3 regions of the Streptomyces sp. NBC_00988 genome follow, and region 1 is predicted to be linked to each of the others. Evidence: riboswitches for the same ligand, from Rfam matches in the RefSeq annotation. Region 1 holds a riboswitch; each other region holds the start of a gene.
What was found. Region 1 has a riboswitch for cyclic di-AMP ahead of OG496_RS24720 (transglycosylase family protein). Riboswitches for the same ligand answer to the same signal wherever they lie in the genome.
Positions count from the first base shown of each region.

Region 2: linked by a shared signal. The riboswitch ahead of OG496_RS27415 (M23 family metallopeptidase) and the one ahead of OG496_RS24720 (transglycosylase family protein) in region 1 are both predicted to bind cyclic di-AMP.
Region 3: linked by a shared signal. The riboswitch ahead of OG496_RS46440 (peptidoglycan DD-metalloendopeptidase family protein) and the one ahead of OG496_RS24720 (transglycosylase family protein) in region 1 are both predicted to bind cyclic di-AMP.

Region 1 is NZ_CP108730.1:5,432,314-5,437,451, reverse strand. It holds gene OG496_RS24730 (cytochrome P450) at 1-1,004, shown strand, start outside; gene OG496_RS24725 (transglycosylase family protein) at 1,194-2,171, shown strand; cyclic di-AMP (ydaO/yuaA leader) riboswitch at 2,366-2,546, shown strand; gene OG496_RS24720 (transglycosylase family protein) at 2,556-3,251, shown strand; gene eno (phosphopyruvate hydratase) at 3,584-4,870, shown strand; gene OG496_RS24710 (septum formation initiator family protein) at 4,989-5,138, shown strand, end outside.
Region 2 is NZ_CP108730.1:6,006,438-6,011,575, forward strand. It holds gene OG496_RS27405 (PrsW family glutamic-type intramembrane protease) at 1-277, shown strand, start outside; gene OG496_RS27410 (aldo/keto reductase) at 335-1,279, opposite strand; gene OG496_RS27415 (M23 family metallopeptidase) at 1,340-2,350, opposite strand; cyclic di-AMP (ydaO/yuaA leader) riboswitch at 2,362-2,518, opposite strand; gene OG496_RS27420 (PP2C family protein-serine/threonine phosphatase) at 2,752-3,909, opposite strand; tRNA gene OG496_RS27425 (tRNA-Met) at 4,045-4,118, opposite strand; gene OG496_RS27430 (alginate lyase family protein) at 4,171-5,138, opposite strand, start outside.
Region 3 is NZ_CP108730.1:10,269,975-10,275,112, reverse strand. It holds gene OG496_RS46455 (Glu/Leu/Phe/Val dehydrogenase dimerization domain-containing protein) at 1-340, shown strand, start outside; gene OG496_RS46450 (TetR family transcriptional regulator C-terminal domain-containing protein) at 385-999, shown strand; gene OG496_RS46445 (SGNH/GDSL hydrolase family protein) at 1,103-1,888, opposite strand; gene OG496_RS46440 (peptidoglycan DD-metalloendopeptidase family protein) at 2,130-3,074, opposite strand; cyclic di-AMP (ydaO/yuaA leader) riboswitch at 3,079-3,241, opposite strand; gene OG496_RS46435 (alpha-galactosidase) at 3,545-5,138, opposite strand, start outside.

The DNA of each region.
Region 1 (5,138 bases):
TGCGACGACTGGTCAGCAAGGCGTTCACACCCCGGCGGGTGGCTGAATTCGCGCCCCGGGTGCAGGAGTTGACGAACGATCTGATCGACCGGTTCGCAGCCGACGGCTCCGCCGACCTCATCCACGACTTCGCCTTCCCGCTCCCCATCTACGCCATCTGCGACCTGCTCGGCGTCCCCCGCGAGGACCAGGACGACTTCCGGGACTGGGCGGGCATGATGATCCGGCACGGGGGAGGACCGCGGGGCGGAGTCGCACGGTCCGTCAAGAAGATGCGCGCCTATCTCGCCGACCTCATCCACCGCAAGCGCGAGGCCCTCTCCGACACCCCCACCCCGCACCCCGGCGGGAACCTCCCCGGAACCCCCGCCCCCACGCCCAGCCCCGGCGAAGACCTCCTCTCCGGCCTCATCCGCGCCTCCGACCACGGTGAGCACCTCACCGAGAACGAGGCCGCGGCGATGGCCTTCATCCTGCTGTTCGCCGGGTTCGAGACGACCGTCAACCTCATCGGCAACGGCATGTACGCCCTCCTCACCCACCCCGAGCAGCGCGCCCGCCTGGAGAAGTCCCTGGCCGCGGGGGAGCACGACCTCCTCGAAACCGGCGTAGAGGAACTCCTGCGCTACGACGGTCCGGTGGAGCTCGCCACCTGGCGCTTCGCCACCCGCCCCCTCACCCTCGGCGGGCAGGACATCGCGGCCGGCGACCCCGTACTGGTGGTGTTGGCGGCCGCAGACCGTGACCCGGAACGATTCGCCGATCCCGACGTCCTCGATCTCGGACGCCGTGACAATCAACACCTCGGCTACGGCCACGGCATCCACTACTGCCTCGGCGCCCCGCTCGCCCGCCTGGAGGGCCAGACCGCGCTCGCCACCCTCCTCACCCGCCTCCCCGACCTGCAACTCGCCGGAGATCCGGCCGACTTGCGCTGGCGCGGCGGCCTCATCATGCGCGGACTGCGCACCCTCCCGGTGGAGTTCACCCCGGAGCACCGCTGAACTGGCAATCCGGCCCCCTAAACCCGAAAGTGACAGTTCTTCAACTCTGTGATCTTCACGTGATCTCCGTGGCATTAACTTGTGACAAGTGATCGACTGTGGATACGTTCACCTACCAGCGCGGCGCCCCGCACCACCCTCGCCCCACCCGCCGCGCGGTCCCCCCGCTGTCACGCGAAAGGCCTCCGCATGCTCTCCGGGAACGGTCGTCACCGTCGCCCCCGTCAGGCTCCGGCTCTCCTCATCGCGGCCGGGGTGACCGGCTCCGCCATCGCCATCCCGCTCCTCGGGGCCGCCTCCGCGAACGCCGCCGACGGCACCACCTGGGACAAGGTGGCCAACTGCGAGAGCGGCGGCTCCTGGAGCGAGAACGACGGCAACGGCTACTACGGTGGCCTGCAGATGACCCAGGACGAATGGGAGAAGTACGGCGGTCTCGCCTACGCCCCGAGCGCCGACCTGGCCAGCCGCTCCCAGCAGATAGCCGTCGCCGAGAAGGTCCTCGACGACAAGGGCACCTCCGCGTGGACCACCTGCGCGCTGCTCTCCGGTCTCACCACCACCTCGGGTTCGACGGACGTCGACACCGGCCTCGCGAGTGACTCCCCGTCGGCCACCCCGACCGACTCCTCCGACTCCGGTTCCGACTCCGACTCCGGTTCGTCCGCTTCCTCCGGGTTGTCCGACTCCGGCACCACGGACTCGACTTCGTCCGGCGACTCCGGCAGCGACTCCTCGGTCAGCCCCTCGCCCACCGCGACGGACAACTCCGCCAAGTCCGACAAGTCCACCACTCCTTCGACCGGCAACGGCTCGGTCGCCGCCTCCCCGAAAATCGACGAATCGGACAACTCGGCCCAGGCGGTGGGCAAGTGGAGCCTCGTCGACACCGGCGCGCTCAGCGCTTCCGACGACCAGCAGGGCGACCAGCAGAGCACTCAGCAGAGTGCCGGCAAGCATCGCGGGGCCAGCGCCGAGGAAAGCGTGTCGCCGCAGACCTACACCGTCCGCGCCGGCGACTCCCTCGCGTCCATCGCCGACTCCCTTGGCTATGACGGCGGATGGCGTGCGCTCTACGCCGAGAACAAAAAGGTGATAGGCGCCGATCCGACCCAGATCGCCGCCGGTCAGACCTTGGACGTCGGTACGGAAGCGGACGAAAAGTAGCAAGAGAACAGCGGGAGTTCACGTCACGCTTCGCTCTGGAATGTCCGGTTTGATCAAAGTGTGGGATGAGTCTCAGAAGCCCTGATCGTCTTTGGAATTCCGCCGATTCCGTGTCTACGGTCAAGGCCGCTCGTCACCACGAGCCCCGGCTGCCGCACACGCCGAGTCCTGCCAGTGGCCTCCGGGAACATTCGTCGCGTCAAGCGCCGTAGGCAGGAGCGGGGGACCCAAGGTAAGCGCCGGGCCCGGGAGTCGAGAGACGACCGGAACCGGCTTGGGGTTAAGTCGTGCTCGTACGAGACGTACGAGCACGGCCGGGCAACTCACACGGCCCGAACCCGACAGCTCACCTCGCAGGCGTCGGTGAGGGGATTGGGATTTTCCATGCTGTTTTCCAGCAAGGGCAAGCACCGCCGTCCGTCCAAGGCCACCCGCGTCGCCACGCTCGCCGGCGTCACCGGTGTCGCGATAGCCGCCCCGCTCATGGCGACCGGCAGCGCCTCCGCCGCCACCGCGTCCGAGTGGGACACGGTCGCCAGCTGCGAGTCCGGCGGCAACTGGTCCATCAACACCGGTAACGGCTACTACGGCGGCCTGCAGTTCTCCGCCTCGACGTGGGCCGCGTACGGCGGCACCGCCTACGCCTCCACCGCGAACCAGGCCTCCAAGTCCCAGCAGATCGCCGTGGCCGAGAAGGTTCTCGCGGCCCAGGGCAAGGGCGCCTGGCCCACCTGCGGCACCGGCCTGTCGAGCGCCTCCTACTCCGGCGGCAGCTCCAGCTCGTCGAGCAGCTCGAACAGCTCCAGCTCCTCCAAGAGCACCACCGACCGCTCCACGAGCGACACCACCGCCTCCCGCTCCGCCGAGCGCCCGGCCGCCAAGAAGACCGTCTCCACCCCGACCGGCAAGAAGGTCAAGAAGGGTGACGGCGAGTACAAGGTCGTCAAGGGCGACACCCTCAGCTCCATCGCCGAGAAGCACAAGGTGAAGGGCGGCTGGCAGCAGCTGTTCAAGCTGAACAAGGACATCGTCGACGACGCCGACTTCATCTTCCCGGGCCAGCAGCTCCACCTGAAGTGACATACAGGTCTCTCAGCTGAACCACAGCGCCCTCACATCCGTGGTGTCCATCATGGAGACCTCGTGAGGGTCACCCCCGTCCCCCACGGGCTCCCCGCTCCGGTGCGTGTTCCCCCGTACGCACCGGGGCGGGGCTTTTTTGTGTCCCCGGCCTGCCGCCCCCGTCCCCACGCCTGCCGCTTGCCGGGACTTTTTGTTCCGTTCGGAAACAATTTACTCTCGGTTCTGTCCATCAGGCGGCCGACCGGATGGCCAATCGCCCCGGGCCGGTTAGGCTCGTCTCGCAGAGCCGCTGCGGTGTTGCCGTAGCCGCGTCAGATCCCAAGAAGGAGATGCTCGTGCCGTCCATCGACGTCGTCGTAGCCCGGGAAATCCTGGACTCCCGAGGCAACCCCACGGTCGAGGTCGAGGTCGGCCTCGACGACGGCAGCACGGGTCGTGCCGCCGTTCCGTCCGGCGCCTCCACGGGTGCCTTCGAGGCCATCGAGCTGCGTGACGGTGACCCCAACCGCTACGGCGGCAAGGGTGTCGAGAAGGCCGTCCTCGCCGTCATCGAGCAGATCGGCCCGGAGCTCGTCGGCTACGACGCCACCGAGCAGCGCCTGATCGACCAGGCGATGTTCGACCTGGACGCCACCGACAACAAGGGCTCGCTCGGCGCCAACGCCATCCTCGGCGTCTCCCTCGCCGTCGCGCACGCCGCGTCCGAGGCCAGCGACCTCCCCCTCTTCCGCTACCTCGGCGGCCCGAACGCGCACCTGCTGCCCGTTCCGATGATGAACATCCTGAACGGCGGCTCGCACGCCGACTCGAACGTGGACATCCAGGAGTTCATGATCGCCCCGATCGGCGCGGAGTCCTTCTCCGAGGCGCTGCGCTGGGGCGCCGAGGTCTACCACACCCTCAAGAAGGTGCTGAAGACCAAGGGCCTGTCCACCGGTCTCGGCGACGAGGGCGGCTTCGCCCCGAACCTGGAGTCCAACCGCGCCGCCCTCGACCTCATCATCGAGGCCATCAAGCAGGCCGGTTACATCCCCGGCGAGCAGATCGGGCTCGCGCTCGACGTCGCCGCGTCCGAGTTCTACAAGGACGGCAAGTACGAGTTCGAGGGCAAGTCCCGCTCGGCCGCCGAGATGACCGAGTACTACGAGGAGCTCGTGGCGGCCTACCCGCTCGTCTCCATCGAGGACCCGCTGTACGAGGACGACTGGGCCGGCTGGAAGGTCATCACCGACCGCATCGGCGACAAGGTCCAGATCGTCGGCGACGACCTGTTCGTCACCAACCCGGAGCGCCTCGCCCGCGGCATCGAGGAGGGCACGGCCAACGCCCTGCTCGTCAAGGTGAACCAGATCGGCTCGCTGACCGAGACCCTGGACGCCGTCGAGATGGCCCAGCGCAACGGCTTCAAGTGCATGATGTCCCACCGCTCCGGCGAGACCGAGGACACCACCATCGCCGACCTCGCCGTCGCGGTGAACTGCGGCCAGATCAAGACCGGCGCCCCGGCCCGCTCGGACCGCGTCGCCAAGTACAACCAGCTGCTCCGCATCGAGGAGATCCTCGACGACGCGGCCGAGTACGCGGGCCGCAGCGCCTTCCCGCGTTTCAAGGGCTGACCCCACCAGGTCCCCCGGGGTTCCACCGGGTCAATCCTTAGCCAGTCGTACGTACGTCCCCGCACCCGGTCCCGTACCGTGTGCGGGGACGTACGCACGTGTGAAGGGGAGGCGGGACATGGCCGTGAAGGACCGGGACCGGTTCTCCACCGCGACCAGGCTCAAGCTGCTCGGCGAGCAGACGGCGGCCCGTGTCTACCGCTCCCAGACCAAGCGGCAGGCCCGCCGTTCCCGGCTCACCGGCCGGGCGGCCCTCCTCGCCCTGGTG
Region 2 (5,138 bases), 570 kb from region 1:
CGGCAGGCAGGCGGCCCGCTCGGTCGCCCGGTACGAGGCCCACGCGACCTCCCTGGCGTTCCTGCGGCACCGGGCCGCGCGGGGCCGCGCCGGCGCCGACTTCGTCGTACGGGAAAGGGAGTTGTTGCACGAGCTGTGGCTGCGCCGGGAGGTGGCGCGGCCCGCGCTGGACTACGCGGCGCGGCGGACGGCGCCGCCGGTGCCGGTGGTGGTGCCGCCGTGGCCGCCGGTGTACGGGTCGTACGGGACTCCCCTGTACAACCCGTACCGGTCCTGACGGCCGCCTTGGTGACCCGTACGACCCGTACGACCCGTAAGCCGACCCCTACGACCCTTAGGCCGACGCCTGGGTGAGGCGGGCGATCTCCGTGTCCGTCAGCTCCAGTTCGGCCACGCCGAGCAGTGCGGGGAGTTGCTCGACCGTGCGGGCGGAGGCGATCGGGGCCGCGACCGTGGGCTGGGCGGCGAGCCAGGCGAGGGCCACCGTGGCGACCGGGGCGTCGTGGGCCTGGGCGACCTCGTCGAGGGCGGTGAGGACGCTCTGGCCGCGCTCCGATTCGAGGTACTGGACCGCGCGCCCGGCCCGCGGGCTGTCGACGGTCGTACCGGGCCGGTACTTGCCGGTGAGGAAGCCGGCCGCCAGCGAGAAGTACGGGAGGGCCGACAGTCCGCCGCGTTCGGCGACGTCCCGCAGCCCGCCCTCGTAGGTGTCGCGGGAGACGAGGTTGTAGTGGGGCTGGATCGCGACATAGCGCGCCAGGCCCTCGCGGTCGGAGAAGTCCAGGGACGCCTGGAGGCGCTCGGGCGAGATGTTGGAGGCGGCGATCTGCCGCACCTTGCCCGCCTTCACCAGTTCGTCGAGCGCGCCGACGATCTCCTCGACCGGCACCTCCTCCTTGTCGAAGTGCGGGTAGTACAGGTCGATGTAGTCGGTGCCCAGGCGGCGCAGCGAGGCGTCGGCGGCGGCCTTGATGTTGGCGGCGGACAGGCCGGGGTAGTCGGGGTGCTGGCTGACCTTGGTGGCGATGACGACGTCGGCACGGTTGCCGCGGACCTTGAGCCACTTGCCGATGACGGTCTCGGACTCGCCGCCCTTGTTGCCCTCGATCCACGCCGTGTAGGAGTCGGCGGTGTCCACGAAGTTGCCGCCCGCGGCGGTGTAGGCGTCGAGCACGGCGAAGGAGGCCGCCTCGTCGGCGGTCCAGCCGAACACGTTGCCGCCGAGGTTCAGCGGGAAGATCTCAAGGTCGGACCGGCCCAGCTTGCGAAGAGAAGTCATGCTTCACCTCAACCGCCGGACCGGAACCGGATATTCCAGACCTTGAGGCCCTTCGATCCCTTAGGGGTTGAGGCCCTTGCTGCGCAGCCAGGGCGCCGGGTCGCTCGCGGTGGCGGCGCCGTTGATGTGCACCTCCAGGTGGAGGTGCGGCCCGGTCACGTTGCCGGTCGCGCCCACGCGGCCGATGACCTCACCGGTGGAGACCTTCTGGCCGACACTGACGTTGATCGAGGACTGGTGGCAGAACCACAGCTCGGTGCCGTCGTCGAGGGTGAGGATCGTGCGGTACCCGTACGACCCGGCCCAGCCCGCCTCGGTGACCGTGCCGCTGTGGATGGCCTTGATCAGCGTGCCGGTGGGCGCGGCGAAGTCGAGGCCCGTGTGGTACCCGGAGGACCACATCGAGCCGGCCTGGCCGAAGGTGCCGGTGATCGTGTACGAGCCGACCGGCAGCGTGTACTGCTTGGCCAGCGCGGCGAGCTTCGCGGCCTCGGCCTTCTTCTTGGCGGCGGCCTCCGCGGCCTTCTTCGCGTCGGCGGCCTTCTTCGCGGCGTCCTTCTCGGCCTTGGCGGCGGCGTCGTCGACCTGCTTGGCGACGGCGGCCTCGACGGCGGCCTTCGACTTGCCGTCGACCTGCACCTGCTGCGACTCGGCCTGCGCCATGATCCGGTTGCGCAGCAGCTCACCCGCGTCCGAGGCGCCCTTGGCGGTCTCGGTGGTGGTCACGCCGACGCTGCTGAGCGCGGTAGCGGAACCCTTGGGGGTACTACTGGACGAGTCGTCCAGCAGGTGGCCCACGGAGGGCAGGTCGGGCATCGAGATGGAGACCGGCGGCTTGCCGGTGTTGGCGCTGGCCATGCCACCCGCGCTGACGGCGGCTATGACACCGACGCCCAGGACGGTGGAGCTGCGGGCGAATCCTCCGCCACCACGCTGCTTTGCGACACGGTGCTTGCCGCGGTTGGGAGCAACGGACTCCGCGCTGGGATTCCACTCCTCCCAGGGGCCCTCGTCGGGGCGGTAACCGCCGAAGACGACAGGGGCTTCTGGGGCAGCCTGGTTTGACGCCACGTGGGCGTGCTCCTTTCCTTCCTTCTCGCCTACCGGGTTAGCTGACGGGTTCGGAGCAGGAAGGTCTCCTACGCGCGTAAACCGGCCGTGTTCCCACGGCGGTCGACGAGCGATTCACCCCAAGTGGTGGTTCCCCGGTTCCCTTGCGGGATTCGGCGCGTGCGCACGGAGCCATCTCTTGTGACGGCTGGGACGACCGCGCTGCGTTATCGAACGTTAATAGACACGGGCGCCCGTTTCCAAGCTGTTCGGCTTGATCATTAACCTTTCCTTGCTGGACGAACGGCCCACCACCGGCGAAAAACGGGCGAGTTGGCCAAGTCTCAGAATTCCCACAGCTATTGACGGCATGTCAGTTGTTATGCGGAGGGCTCCCACCCGGTCACCCGCCGTGATGACGGTCATGGATGCCGTACGGCGATCATCGCCATGTCGTCCGTCATCCAGCCCCCGGAGTACCGGCGCACCTCCTTGGCGAGGATGCCGAGCAGCGCCTCGGGGGTGCGGAAGGTCCGGCCGGCCAGCCGTGCCCCGGGGTCGTAGAAGACGCCGTGGGAGTCGCGCGCCTCGGACAGCCCGTCGGTGTGCACGAGGAGGGTGGCCCCGCCCGGGAACGCGAACTCCTCGGCGCGGTCGGGCCAGACCCCCAACTCGCCCATTCCCAGGGGCAGTGCGGGCTCCTGGACCTGCAACGTGCGTACGGTGCCGTCCTCGTGCAGGAGCAGCGGCGGCGGGTGTCCCCGGTCGACGATCCGTACGACGCCGTCGCCGTGCGGGAGTTCGGCGAGGACGGCCGTGGTGAACCCCTCGAACGCGTCGAGCCCGTCGCGCCGGGTGCCCTCGCGCGCCAGCGCCCGCTCCAGCCGCTGGGCGACCGCCTCCAGGGTGGCCTCCTGCTCGGCGGCCTCCCGGAACGCCCCGATGACCACGGCGACGGCGGCGACCGCGCCCATGCCCTTGCCGCGCACGTCGCCGACGACCAGCCGTACGCCGTGCGGGGTGTCCTGCACCGCGTACAGGTCGCCGCCGATGAACGCGCCCTCCTGCGCCGCCTCGTACCGCGCCGCGATCTCGAACCCGCCGATCCGCTCGGCCGGTTCGGGCAGGACGGCCCGCTGCGCCGCCTCGGCGATCTCGCGCGCGGAGGCGAGCTGTTCGCTGCTGCGGCGGACCAGGAGGTTGATGAGGACGGCCAGCACGGCGACCGTCACCACGGTGGCCACCTCGGTGACCGCGTCGGTGTCGAGGACGATGCCGAGCCTGATGTGGATCACCAGCACGACGGCGACGGCCGCCAGACCGGTGAGGACCGTGCCGCGCCGGGAGTAGAGCGGGGCGGCGACCAGCGGGGCGGCCGTGAAGAGCGGGGCCGCCGTGAAATCCGACGGGGTGAGGTAGTCGTAGAGCGCGGCGGCGATCAGCAGCAGGACCGGGAGGCGGCGGACGACGGCGCGGGCGTACGAGATCCGCCGGCCCTCGCCCTCGGGGTGGGGGGCCGGGCTGTCGCCGAGGCCGGGGTCGGGCACGGGATCGCCGGGCAGGCGCCCGCCGGCTCGCACATACGGACCCTCCTCCACGCGTCCAGTTTTTCGTGGCGGGGAGCGGGCGGCGAGCGGGGTGGGCCGACTGGGGGCGAGAAACGGGGAAACACCAAGGGCCGGAATCCATTTCTGGATTCCGGCCCTTGGCCTTAGTAGCGGGGACAGGATTTGAACCTGCGACCTCTGGGTTATGAGCCCAGCGAGCTACCGAGCTGCTCCACCCCGCGCCGTTGTGATTGCAACTATACGCCATCCGCGGGGTCCGATGTCACACAGGTTTCAGTCGGCGGTGTTCCCGGCGTGCGTGAGGGTCTCCCAGGAGACGAAGAGGTCGTCGCTGCCGGCCGGCCGGGTGGACTCGGCGAGCTTGTGCGCGGCGGGCACCTTCACGCCGAGCCGGCCCTCCAGGTGGTTGACGGCGACCTCCAGGTCGGGGCCCATGTTCCGGTCGACCTTGCCGCCGCACAGCCAGGCGGGCGCGGGCTCGCCGAGCTGGTAGCGGGCGTGGAATTCGAGCGCGGCCCTGAGCCGGTCCTTGACCCCGTCGTAGAGATCGACGCCCTGGTGCCAGGCGGTCTCGGCGATGTGCGCGGTGGCCGCCAGCGAGTACCCGACGTGCTTGAAGTTGCGGCACGTCTCCTGGGCTACGCCGTCCTTGAACGTCGTCTGCTTGAACCAGTACGTCGTCAGCTTCTGCGGGGTGGTGACCTTCGAGCCCACCGGGGTGAGCGGCACCTTGCCGTCCTTGGCGAGGTAGAAGTAGGCGGGCACGCGGTCCTGGAAGCGTTTGACGGCCGCGTCGAACGCCTTGTGGTCGTCGAGGAAGACGGCGATACCGATCGCCGCGTCCGTCATCGCGAGGTCCCAGTTGCCGTTGTAGTCCGGCAGGTTCTTGGTGACCTCCGGCTCGTAGGCGGTACGCAGCATCGTCCCGAAGCGCTCGACCCGGTCCGCCGGCCAGCCGGCGCCGGGCGCGTACCGCACGATCTCCGCCGCCCGCGCCCAGGTCGAACCGGCCCACGCGGTCTGCAGCCCGGCGTCGTCGGAGGTGTGCTCCTTCATCTTCGCCGACCAGTCGTCCATGATCTCCCGCGCCTTCAGCGCGTGATGCTGCTTCCCCGTGATGCTGAACAGCAGGGCCTGCGTGTACGCCGCGATCGCGTCCTCGCGCTCCTCGACACAGCCGTGCGCGGCCTTGCCGTTCCAGGGGCAGTCGACGTCCGCGTACGGCTTCGCCGTGTACTTGT
Region 3 (5,138 bases), 4.8 Mb from region 1:
CACGAACCAGCAGGGGATCACCGCCCGCTGGATCGTCGAGGCGGCCAACATGCCCGTACTGCCCGAGGCGGAGGAGCTGCTGTCCGCGCGTGGGGTCACCGTGCTGCCGGACGTGGTCGTGAACTCCGGGACGAACGCCTGGTGGTGGTGGACCCTGTTCGGCGACATCGGCGCCGACGCGGACGAGGCGTTCGCGCACACCCGGCGTTCGATGCGCGCCCTGATCGACCGGATGCTGGCCCGCGCGGAGGCCGACGGCACGACACCGCGCGCCGCCGCGCACGCCATCGTCGCGGACCGGCTGCCGGTCATCGCGGAACGGTTCGGCTGGTACCGGTGACGTACGGGACACCACCCCTAGGGGCAACGGATTAGGGTGACCGCGTGGCGAGAGTGCGGTTGAGCGTGGTGGAACGGCGGGCCGAGTTGCTGCGGGCCGCCGTCGAGCAGATCGAGGCGCGGGGTGTGGCGGCGGTCAGGATCGCCGACGTGGCCTCGGCCCTCGGCGTGAGCAATGCGCTGGTGCTCTATCACTTCTCGACCAAGGAGAAACTGGTCGCCGCCGCGTTCGCCTTCGCCGCCGAGGCCGACCTCGCACATCTCCACAAGCTCCTGGACCGCCGTACGACCGCGCTGCGCCGACTGCGGGCAGCGGTGCGCTGGTACGCGCCGACCGGGCAGGCCAAGGGCTGGCGGCTGTGGATCGAGGGCTGGGCGGCGGCCCTGCGCGAACCCGCCCTCCTGGACGTCACCCGCGATCTCGACCGGCAGTGGAAACAAGCACTCGCGGAGGTCGTCGCCGAGGGCGTGGCCGCGGGCGAGTTCCACTGCCCGGACCCGGCCACCACAGCCCTGCGCCTCACGGCCCTCCTGGACGGCCTCGCCGTACAGATGACGGCATACGCGGGAGCGGTGCCGCGGGCACGGGCCCTGGAGTGGGTCGACGAGGCACTCGCACGGGAACTGGGCCTGGAGCGGGCGGCGTTGACCGCTCCCTGAGTCGTTCCCCAAGAAGCCGCCTCTTCGAGGAGACACCTCCCGAAAAAGCCACCTCTCCGAGGGGTCACCTCCACACCCGGCACCCCGTTACGGCGTCGCCCCGTCAGGCCACCCGCTCGATCCGCATCTTGATGTCGTCCGGCGACAGCGCGCCCTTGGCCTCGACATGGTCCCCGGAGGACTCGCCGCGCAGCCGGCGCCCGATCCACGGGACCAGGTACTCGCGTGCCCAGTGCACGTCGTCGCGCCGGACGTCGAGCGTGCCGCGGGGCGGCAGCGGGGGCCAGGGCTGGTCCGGGTCGGCCGGGACCTCGACACCGAGGACCTGGCCGGCGCGGAGCGCCACGCGCGTGTGCCCCTCGGGAGAGAGGTGGAGCCGGTCGCCGTCCCAGGCTCGCCGGTCCTGGACCGTCTTGAGGGACCACAGGTCGAGCACCGGGCAGCCGTACCGGTCGGCGATGGCCCGCACATGTCCGTTGTAGGTGGCGATCTTGCCGCGCAGATGCTTGAGCACGGGCACGCCGCGGGTGTCGAAGCCGGTCGTCACCATGACGGTGCCGACGGCGGCGGTGAGGTCGGCCACCGCGCGTTCGAAGCGCTCGGCGACCTCGTCGGGGTCGGTGCCCGGACGGATGATGTCGTTGCCGCCCGCGGCCAGAGAGACCAGGTCGGGCCCGATCTCCTTGGCCCGGGTGAGCTGGTCGGCCACGATCTGGTCGAGCAGCTTCCCGCGCACGGCCAGGTTGGTGTACTCGAAGTCGCCCTCGGGCCGCCGGTCCGCGAGCAGTACCGCGAACCGGTCGGCCCAGCCGACCATCGCCCCGTCGGGCCCTGGGTCGCCGACGCCCTCGGTGAAGCTGTCCCCCACCGCCACGTACGACCCGATCACTGATCTGTTGTCACTCTTCGAATCGTTAGCCACGGCAACCATAATTCACCCTCGCATGTGACCTACGCGATCGTATTTAGGGGTTGACGGGCGGTGATATAAGCCACTTGTAAAGGGTTGTCCAAAGTCGGAATAACCCTCTGAGCAGGGGCGTTCACCCCGGAACTGCTACGCCCGAAGGCCGGACCCAAGAATCTGGGTCCGGCCTTCGGTTGCGTGAAGCAGGTGTCGGGGCCCGGTGTCAGCCGACGGTGACGCCGTGCGAGCGGAGGTAGGCGACCGGGTCCACGTCCGAGCCGTAGTACGGCGTGGTCCGGATCTCGAAGTGCAGGTGCGGGCCGGTCACGTTGCCGGTCGCGCCGGAGAGGCCTATCTGCTGGCCCTCGGTCACGGTCTGGCCGGCCGAGGCGGACAGCTGCGACATGTGGGCGTACTGCGAGTACTCGCCGTCCGCGTGCCGGATGACGACCTCGTTGCCGTAGGCGCCGTCGTAGGCCGCCGAGACGACCGTGCCCGCGGCGACCGCCTTGACGGTGGTGCCGGTCGGGACGACGAAGTCGACGCCGGTGTGGTAACCGCTGGACCACATGCTGCCCGCGACGCGGTAGCCGGTGCCGATGGTGCCACCGGTCACGGGGAGGGTGTAACCCGAGGAAGTACTGGTGCTGGTGCTGTCGTCGCTCTGCGAGGCCGACGCGCTCTTCGAGGAGGAGGACGACGAAGACGAAGAGCCGGACGACGTCGACGAGTTGGACGACTTGCTCGCGCCCGTCTCGCTGGTCCCGCCCGTCGATGCCTTCTCGCCGAGGGAGAGCTTCAGGCCTGGGTGGATCAGCGACGGGTCGCCGCCGATGGCCTCGCGGTTGTCCTGGTAGAGCTTCTTCCAGCCGCCGGTGACGTCCTGCTCCTCGGCGATCTTCGCAAGCCAGTCGCCGGCCTTCACCGAATACGTCTTGACGCCCGAGGCCTTGGAGACGGTCTTCGCGGTCGCCTTCTCAGAAACCGTCTTCTCGGCCGCCGGAACGGACTGAACTGCCTTTTCCGGAGCGGAAGTCGTGGTCGCGGCATGGGCGCCGGTGGCCCCCATGAGCGGAAGGGCGAGCGCGGCGCCGCCGGTTCCGGCTACGGCCATCGAGCGGGTGAGTCGCTGGGACTTCGGGCGGCGGTGCTTACCCTTCGCGGGCATGACGAATTCCTCTCCGGCGCCTGCGAGGTGAGCTGTCGGGTGCGGGCTGGAGATGCCCGGCCGCGCGCTGGTCGCGGCTAAACCCCAAGCCCGTTCCGGAGACCGGAACAGGCGTCTTACCTGTGGGTCCCCCGCTCCTGCCGCATACGGGTGGGTGTGTGCGGAGTCCGGTCGGCGGCAGGATTGGGCGTCCGTCCGGATTGGTGGCGAACGTAAGCGAGGAAGACGCAAAGGGACAAGCAGGAGGTTCCACGGATTTGCGTTCCTTGTGTTTCCCTGTGGGAATTCACCGTCACCCTCCGTGAATTCCCACAGGACTCAACCCCTCAATTCCCCTGTAAAAGCACGTCAATTACGTGAACATGACGAACGACGCACGGTCACGAATATGACGCTGCTCACGTACACAACTCTCAGGTTCCTTTATTCCAGAGCGAGTTGGAACGAAGGCTGCAATTGGGACAGAGGGATCAGATGCGACGCAGGCGGATAACTGTCGCATCGAGGTCACCACGCAGGCCGGTGCGCAGGCCGTGATGCAACAGGACGGCCCCCCGGTGGACTTCGCCCGTTTCGAGGCATTCGTACGACGCTGTCGGGTCGAGCCCGCGCAGCCGGAGCGCCGGTACGGGCTCGCCGTAATGCTGTGCCTGGAGCAGGGCGAGGACGACGGTCTCGTCGCCGCGCACGTACTGCACGGCGCTGAGTCCACCGCTCGGCGGGCGCAGCCGGTGGAGGTCACCGTGTTGCACGAGCGGCCTGATCTCCTTGTAGAGATCCACCCACCGGCGGGCCTCGGCGAGTTCCTCCTCGGTCCACTCCGAGAGGTCGCCGCCGACGCCCAGCACTCCGGCCATGGCGCTCACGAAACGGAAGCGCAGGCTGCTGACCCGGTTGTTGAGCTGGGTGTTGGGGCTGTCGGTGACCCAGGCGGCCATCACGCGCGCGGGGTGGATCTGGCTGAAGCCGTGCTGGATGGCCAGCCGGTCGAGCGGGTCGGTGTTGTCCGAGGTCCACACCTGGTCCGTGCGGCTCAGGATGCCGAGGTCGATCCGGCCGCCGCCGCCCGAGCAGGACTCGAAGGCCACACCCGGGTGGGCCGCCCGCAGCCGGTCGAACAGGGCGTACAGCGCGCGCACATGGTCGACCCAGAGGCGCTGCGGATAGGCGTCACCGGGCCACCCGGCATCCGTGAAGCAGCGGTTGAAGTCCCACTTCACGTAGTCGATCGGGGCGCTGGAGAGCAGCCCGTCGAGCTGCTCCCAGAGGTACTCCTGGACGTCCTCGCGGGCGAGGTTCAGTACGAGCTGATTGCGGAACTCCGTCCGCTTTCGCCCCTCTTGGTGCTGCACCCAGTCGGGGTGCGCGCGGTACAGGTCGCTGTCCGCGTTGACCATCTCGGGCTCGACCCAGATGCCGAACTGCATGCCCAGCGCGTGGACGCGGTCGGCAAGGGGCTTGAGGCCGGCCGGGAAGCGGTCCGGGTTGGGGGTCCAGTCACCGAGCCCGGCACGGTCGCTGGTGCGCTTCCCGAACCAGCCGTCGTCGACCACGAACAGCTCGACCCCGAGCGCCGCCGCGCGCTGCGCGAGCGTCTCCTGCTGCTCCTCGGAGATGTCGAACTGGGTGGCCTCCCAGGAGTTGTAGAGCACCGGCCGGTCCTGGTCGGCGTCCGGGATGACGTACGTCCGCTGGTAGTCGTGCCAGGTGCGGCTGGCACCCCCAAACCCGGCGTCGCTCCACAGGCCGGCGAAGACGGGGGTCGTGAAGGACTCCCCCGCTTCCAGGAGCAGCAGCCCGGAGTCGTCGTACCCGGCACCGCCGGTGATCTGCACGCGCGCGTCCGGGAGTTGGGCCACGGCGATCCGCCAGGACCCCGACCAGCCGAGGGCACAGCCGTAGACCTCACCGCGCTCCTCGGTCGCGTCCGTGTCGAGCGCGACCCAGGGCAGGTGCTGGTGCCCGGTGTGGCCCCGCCGGCTGCCGATGACCTTCTCACCGTAGGTGAGGTCGGACCGCACCAGCCGCGACTCGGCGGCCCACCGCCCGTGCAGCTGCGACAGC